Draconibacterium halophilum: one gene and its partner. The protein of the gene in region 1 interacts with the protein of each later gene in a pairwise test. Links are inferred from orthologs where the notes say so. Each region holds a gene or a part of one and is shown on either strand. Other genes may lie near its edges.

Region 1 (3,293 bases):
GTTCCGGTAATCAATATTTTCATATGTTTTCGTTTTTAATGCAAGTGCAAGTTTGAATAATGATTTTTACTTAGGAAAATAAACCAAAGCCGGGCTTTTAACTGAATCCAGTAATTCAACGGTATGCGCAACCGAAAAATTTATGTTTTCGCTATCGTTGATCAATAGGAGCAGATGTCGGTTGTTTCGTTTAAAATAATTACTGATGGTATCGATAAAATCTTTGCCTTCTAAAACGTTGGTATTCAGTTTTGTTTCCGATAGGAAAAAGTCGGAAACAGTATCTTTCCAGGCAAGTGATTTTAGTTCCATAGTGGTATAATCGCCATTTAATACCACTCCAACAGCATCGATATTAAGTTTAAACTTGTCAAAGAAAAACTTAAGATCTGTAAGAGAAGTGAAATTATTCTGATCGAGGTTCAGAGGCATCAAAGCACTGATGTCTGACTTAAAGGTTTCACCCGGTGGAACGATGAAAGATGGTACGCCCGTTTTTTTAATTAAGCGCACAGCCTCTTCAGTGGTATCAAGCATGTCCTGATCCATTTCAGCATTAACTATGAGCAGACAGTCTGGGTTTTGCGCTAAACGTTGTTCGAGTTCGTCCTCAACGCTATTTTCCACAATAACCCGGTTGATCTTTAGCGGATAATTTAACCGCGATCCTTCTGCACTCAACAACTTATCTAATTTAATACTTGCCCGATTTTTCGCGTGTTTTATAGTTTCTGCATGACTCAGTGTTTCTCCGGGACTGATGCTTTGTGAGTCGGATAATGAACTGTATGCTCCCGGGTGGCTTCGCGGATCGATAACATGAAGAACATCTACCTCCGACTCTAGTTCCCTGGCCACCCGCAGGCCGTATGGGATGATTGATTTTGCAGAATTATTAATGTCGCTTAAAATAATTGTTTTCATTCGTTTGTATTTTTTTATTTTCAATGGTTACTGATGTAAATTGCATAATGCTGGTCTGGCTTATTAGAAAGACTTTTATTATGCTTTTTTCATTGTATCTTATTTTTGTTGTTTTGATTTTACAAATGTATGAGCCGGAGTTCCGTAGAACATTTCGGCGGCTTCCATAATGGTTTCTGAAAGCGTTGGATGCGGATGAATTGTAAGCGCTAAATCTTCGGCTGTTGCCCCCATCTCGATAGCCAATACAAGCTCGGCAATTAAATCGCCGGCGTTTTTACCAACAATTCCCGCACCTAAAATGCGCCCGTTGTTGGAATCAATCAGCAATTTTGTAAATCCTTTTTCAGCATTCATAGCAACTGCCCGCCCTGAGGCTGACCAGTTGAATTTCTCCACTTTAAAGGAGATCCCTTTATCTTTTGCTTCCTTTTCGGTAAGTCCGCAGGTGGCTATTTCCGGCTCTGTATAGATTACAGAGGGTAGAGCCTTGGCGTCATTTACAGCTTTTTTGCCGGAAATTACTTCAGCAGCTACTTTTCCTTCGTAGCTCGCTTTATGTGCCAGCAGAGGAGGCCCTGTTACATCGCCTATCGCATAAATATTTTTTTGTGCAGTTTGTTGTTTTTCGTTTACCTGAATAAACCCCTTTTCGTTTGTTTTTATTCCGGTGTTTTCAAGACCAATTTCTGTCGTATTTGGCTTCTGGCCTATGGCAACAAGTATTTTATCAAAAGTCTTTTTGTCGTTCTCTCCCTGCTCATTTTCCATTTCAACTTCAAGACTATCCTTTTTTGCCTTGATATTTTTTACTTTGGTTTGGAGCAGTAATTGCTGAAATGTATGCTTGCTGGCTTTTTTGTATTCTTTAACCAGGTCGCTGTCTGTTCCCGGCATCAAATCCTTGGTAAGCTCAACCAAAGTAACCTGCGAGCCCAAGGCATGGTAAATACTCGACATTTCGAGGCCGATATAACTCCCACCGATTACCAGGAGCTTGTTGGGCATATCTTCCAGATTTAGAGATTCTGCTGAATGCATAATGCGTGAATCACTGGTGTTGATGTTGGGTAAAGTTACCGGACTTGCCCCCGTTGAAATAATGGCATTTTCGAAAATAATCTGTTTTTTATTTGAATCATCGTCTGTAATTTCAATACGATTATCGTCCAGAAATTTTGCTTTCCCGCGGATGTAGTTAATTTTTCGTGCTTTTACCAATTGTCCCAATCCTGAGGTGAGTTTTTTTACCACTTCGTTTTTCCATTCTCTTATTTTGTCAATCTTTATATGTACTTTATCAAAATGAATTCCCATATCTCCGGCACTTTCAGCATCTGCCTTTATTTTGGCAAGATGTAACAATGCCTTTGTAGGTATACATCCGCGATACAGGCACACTCCGCCAGGATTAATTTCGGGATCGATAAGTGTAACTTTAAGCCCGAGGTCGGCAGCCATAAACGCCGCACGATATCCACCCGGCCCGGCTCCGATAATTACCAATTGATGTTTTTCTGTTTTGCTCATGTTTTTTCTGCTTTATTGTAAAATGTTATACGGATTTTCCAGCACTTCGCATATCCATCGCAAGAAGCGTGCGCCATCCGCTCCATCAATAACCCGATGGTCATAAGACAGTGAAAGAGGCAGGATTAATCGTTTTTTTGGCTGATGTTCATCAAAATAAACAGGTTTGAATGAGGCGCTTGAAACACCAAGAATAGCCACTTGTGGAGGTAGTACAATAGGAGTAAAGTTAGTGCCGCCAATACCTCCCAAATTCGAAATGGTAAAATTTCCTCCCTGCATTTCCTCGGGTCCCAGTTTTTTCTCGCGTGCTTTTTCGGCCAGTTCGCCAATTTCGCCTGCAAGTTGCAACAGCGATTTTTGGTTCACATCCTGAACAACCGGGACGAGCAATCCCTGTGGTGTGTCCGCTGCAATACCAATGTTAAAATAATGCTTGTATATAATTTTGTCGTTTTCCGTATCGAGGCTGGCATTAAATCTCGGAAATTTTTGCAAGGCAAAGCCAGCTATTTTTAGTAAAATAGCTGTTAGTGTTAGCTTTTTCCCCTGTTTTTCAAATTTCGAAGAATTTTCTTTTCTGAACATCTCGATATCGGTAATATCAGCTTCATCGAATTGTGTAACATGTGGGACGGTGCTCCACGATTGGCTCACATTTTTTGCTGTGATTTTCCGGATCGTAGTCATGTCCTCATTACTTGTGTTTCCCCACTTTGAAAAATCGGGTAATTCAACAGTCTGTTTCTTTTCTGTTTTGCCTTCCGTTTCGTTAGCTGATTTTACATCCTCAGCTGTAATCCGTTTTCCCGGCCCTGTTCCGGTTATTTTTGTAAGAT
Region 2 (3,290 bases), 500 kb from region 1 along the record:
ATTTATAATTCGCCGCTTTCAGAATATGCCGTAATGGGTTTTGAATATGGCTATGCTTTATCGGAACCAAACGGGTTGACAATTTGGGAAGCCCAATTTGGCGATTTCTATAATGTGGCACAGGTTATAATCGACCAATACCTTACTTCAGCATACGAGAAATGGGGGTTAATGAATAACCTGGTGTTGTTCCTGCCTCATGGATTTGAAGGGCAGGGGCCCGAACACTCGTCGGCACGTCTTGAGCGCTTTTTAGAACTCTCGGCGAATAATAATATACAGGTAGTTATGCCAACCACTCCGGCCAATATGTTTCACATGTTGCGCCGCCAGGTGAAAATGAAAATGCGTGTACCACTTGTGGTTTTCACACCAAAGAGTTTGTTGCGTCACCCAATGGTACATTCAACCATTGAAGAAATGGCCGACGGACATTTTAAGGAAATTATTGACGATCCGGTAGCTGAACCTGATTTGGTAGAGAAGGTTATATTTGTCTCTGGCCGATTGTATTACGATCTGGTAAAATACAAATCAGAAAACGGAATTTCAAATACGGCCGTTGTGCGTTTGGAGCAAATTTACCCGATTCCGAATAAGCAGATCAATGAAGTATTGAGTAAATATTCAAAATCGACCGAATTGATTTGGGCACAGGATGAGCCTGAAAATATGGGAGCGTGGCCGTTTATTAACCGTAAATTAGATTGCCTTGGCTTTAAGGTTGTTGCTCGCCCGGAAAGTGCCAGCCCGGCTGTTGGTCTAATGGATAAACACAAAAAAGGCCTCAACCATATCCTGGAATTAGTATTTAAAGAAAAAGAAGTTGTAGCTTCATAAAAAACCAAAATATGATTATTGAAATCAAAGTTCCCAGTCCGGGAGAATCTATAACTGAAGTTGAAATTGGCAGTTGGCTTGTTGAAGACGGAGCCGTTGTTGCCAAAGATCAGGAAATAGCGGAAGTGGAATCGGATAAAGCCACATTGACTATTACTGCCAGCGAAGGTGGTAAAATAGCATTAAAAGCTGAAGAAGGTGAGGCTGTAGAGGTTGGAGCTGTTGTTTGTACCATTGATACAAGTATAAAGCCAGAAGCCGGAAGCCGGAAGCCGGAAGAAAAAAGCGCTCAGGAATCAACTTCCGATAACGAAAAACAAGCAACCCAGACCGAGGAGTCAACATCCGAAGATGAGTTGAGCGAAGCGAAATCCCGACCGTCAGCGTCGGGGCACGATAAAGTAAAAGTTACATCGGTAGCTAAGGAAATGATGAAAGAGCATGATCTTTCGGTTGACGATGTGATTAACGGTTTGAAAAGATTAGGTAAAAAAGAAGTGGAAGCTGTGGTAAATGCGCCACAGTCAGCTGCAGTGATTCCGCAAAAAGAAGCTACACGCAACGAAGAGCGCCAGCGTATGTCGAGCTTGCGCCGAAAGTTAAGTGCACGCTTGGTTTCGGTGAAAAACGAAACAGCCATGCTCACCACCTTCAACGAGATCGACATGAGCTATGTAATGGATATGCGCAAAAAGTATCAGCAAAAATTTGTGGATACGCACGGATTCAAAGTCGGTTTTATGTCGTTTTTTACCAAAGCCGTTGCCACTGCCATGGATTTCCATCCGATGGTGAATGCGCAGATGGATGGCGAAGAAATAGTAATGCCGCAGTTTGTTGATGTGGGTATTGCGGTATCAACACCAAAAGGATTGATGGTGCCCATTGTCCGGAATGCCGAAAGTAAATCGATACCCGAAATTGAGCTCGAAATCAAACAACTGGCTGAAAAGGCACGTAATAAGAAAATTACAGTTGAAGAATTACAGGGAGGAACGTTTACCATTACCAATGGTGGCGTTTTCGGGTCGTTGCTGTCGACACCAATTCTTAACCCGCCGCAATCGGGAATTTTGGGCATGCATAATATTGTGGAGCGACCGGTTGCTGTTAACGGACAAGTAGTTATCCGCCCAATGATGTATGTTGCACTGTCGTACGATCATCGTATTATCGATGGTAAAGATTCGGTAGGATTCCTGGTAAAACTGAAAGAACTGCTTGAAAATCCGGAACGTTTATTCACCGGAGGAAAAGACGCCGGGGAGTTGATGCTGGGGATTTAGTCTATTGTTAACCGCAAAGACGCTAAGGCGCGAAGATTTCAGTTTGCAGTCGCAGTTGACAGTTGCTGTCATCTCGAAGCGTAGCGAGAGATCTGTTACAAAAAAGTTGCCGGTTTCAGGTTTCAGGTTTCAGGTTGCAAGTTACCAATGTGCATAAAAAGATCCGATCCGTTTAATTTTTAACAATACGGATCGGATCTTTCTGTTAATTGCCACTGCTTGTCATCTAGAGCACAGTGAGAGATCTGTTACAAAAAAGTTACAAGTATCAAGTTGCATTTTTGCTCCACCTCTCAGTGCTCCATTTCTCACATATCCGCAAAAAAGAGATGACATCCTTACTGAGAACTGATTGAAGAGAGAAGAAGCCATTTGATTTTTCAAATGACTTCTTTTTTTTGATGCTCTAATTCTGCGGAGGCATTCCCCCCTGCCCACGCCTTTCTCGTCTTTCTTCCTGCATCACCTGGTATTTCTCCCATTGTTCTTCAGAAAGAACAGCCTTCATTTTTTTGTTTTGCTCTTCACGTGATTTTTGCATTTGCTCACGCATTCCTTCAAATCCGGCACCGCTGTTTTGCATTTCTTCGCGCATGGCAGCCATATTCTCAAAACTCTCTTCCATTATTTCGCGAATTTTCTCTTCCTGCTCGTTGCTTAAATCCAGATTTTCGTCCATATCTTCAATCTGGCGGTCTACCATAGCCTGCGGATCAAAATTTCCGGGACCCATTCCGCCTCCACGGCCAAATGGCAATTGTTGCGAGTTATTGCTTCCGTTGTTACACGACATTAAAAGTGTGCTAACCAACACCATTACTAGAAATACTGTTCTTTTCATTTTAATTTTAGTTAATACGTTAAAAGATTTTGATTATCAGTTGTTTTTAGCTTCTGGATCAGTTAGATGATTTATCTGATTAAAAGTTTAAAATGGTAGCAATAAAAATTAGCTGGTGTCAATTAGCAAAGCGCTAACATTGTCTATCTTAATTGTTCAAAAAATCTCCTAAATTCTACCCGATATCATCAAAAGGCTGAATTAAAATGTATTAACTTTGGGCTTTCATTAAATTAATTCAGTTACAAAATGAAGAGAGATACTTTGGTTTTTGATATTATCAAGAAGGAACACGAACGTCAGTTGGGCGGAATTGAGCTGAT

The links.
Region 2: the proteins of lpdA (region 1) and odhB interact in binary tests that used the Escherichia coli proteins (3 or more experiments, as listed by UniProt). The link is inferred for Draconibacterium halophilum from one-to-one orthologs.

What each region holds. Positions count from the first base shown.
Region 1 is NZ_CP048409.1:3,908,772-3,912,064, reverse strand. Bases 240-3,200 are described here. They hold lpdA (dihydrolipoyl dehydrogenase), read right to left. Parts: upstream 2,455-3,200; coding sequence 1,024-2,454; downstream 240-1,023. Other genes in these bases: G0Q07_RS15845 (2-oxo acid dehydrogenase subunit E2), read right to left, coding at 2,467-3,200; G0Q07_RS15855 (hypothetical protein), read right to left, coding at 240-924. In the rest of the region: G0Q07_RS15860 (SDR family NAD(P)-dependent oxidoreductase), read right to left, coding at 1-23; more of G0Q07_RS15855, read right to left, coding at 67-239; more of G0Q07_RS15845, read right to left, coding at 3,201-3,293. UniProt on the Escherichia coli protein: Lipoamide dehydrogenase is a component of the glycine cleavage system as well as of the alpha-ketoacid dehydrogenase complexes.
Region 2 is NZ_CP048409.1:3,403,688-3,406,977, reverse strand. Bases 31-2,988 are described here. They hold odhB (2-oxoglutarate dehydrogenase complex dihydrolipoyllysine-residue succinyltransferase), read left to right. Parts: upstream 31-851; coding sequence 852-2,126; downstream 2,127-2,988. Other genes in these bases: G0Q07_RS13635 (hypothetical protein), read right to left, coding at 2,533-2,967; G0Q07_RS13645 (2-oxoglutarate dehydrogenase E1 component), read left to right, coding at 31-840. Outside these bases: more of G0Q07_RS13645, read left to right, coding at 1-30; glyA (serine hydroxymethyltransferase), read left to right, coding at 3,217-3,290. UniProt on the Escherichia coli protein: E2 component of the 2-oxoglutarate dehydrogenase (OGDH) complex which catalyzes the second step in the conversion of 2-oxoglutarate to succinyl-CoA and CO(2).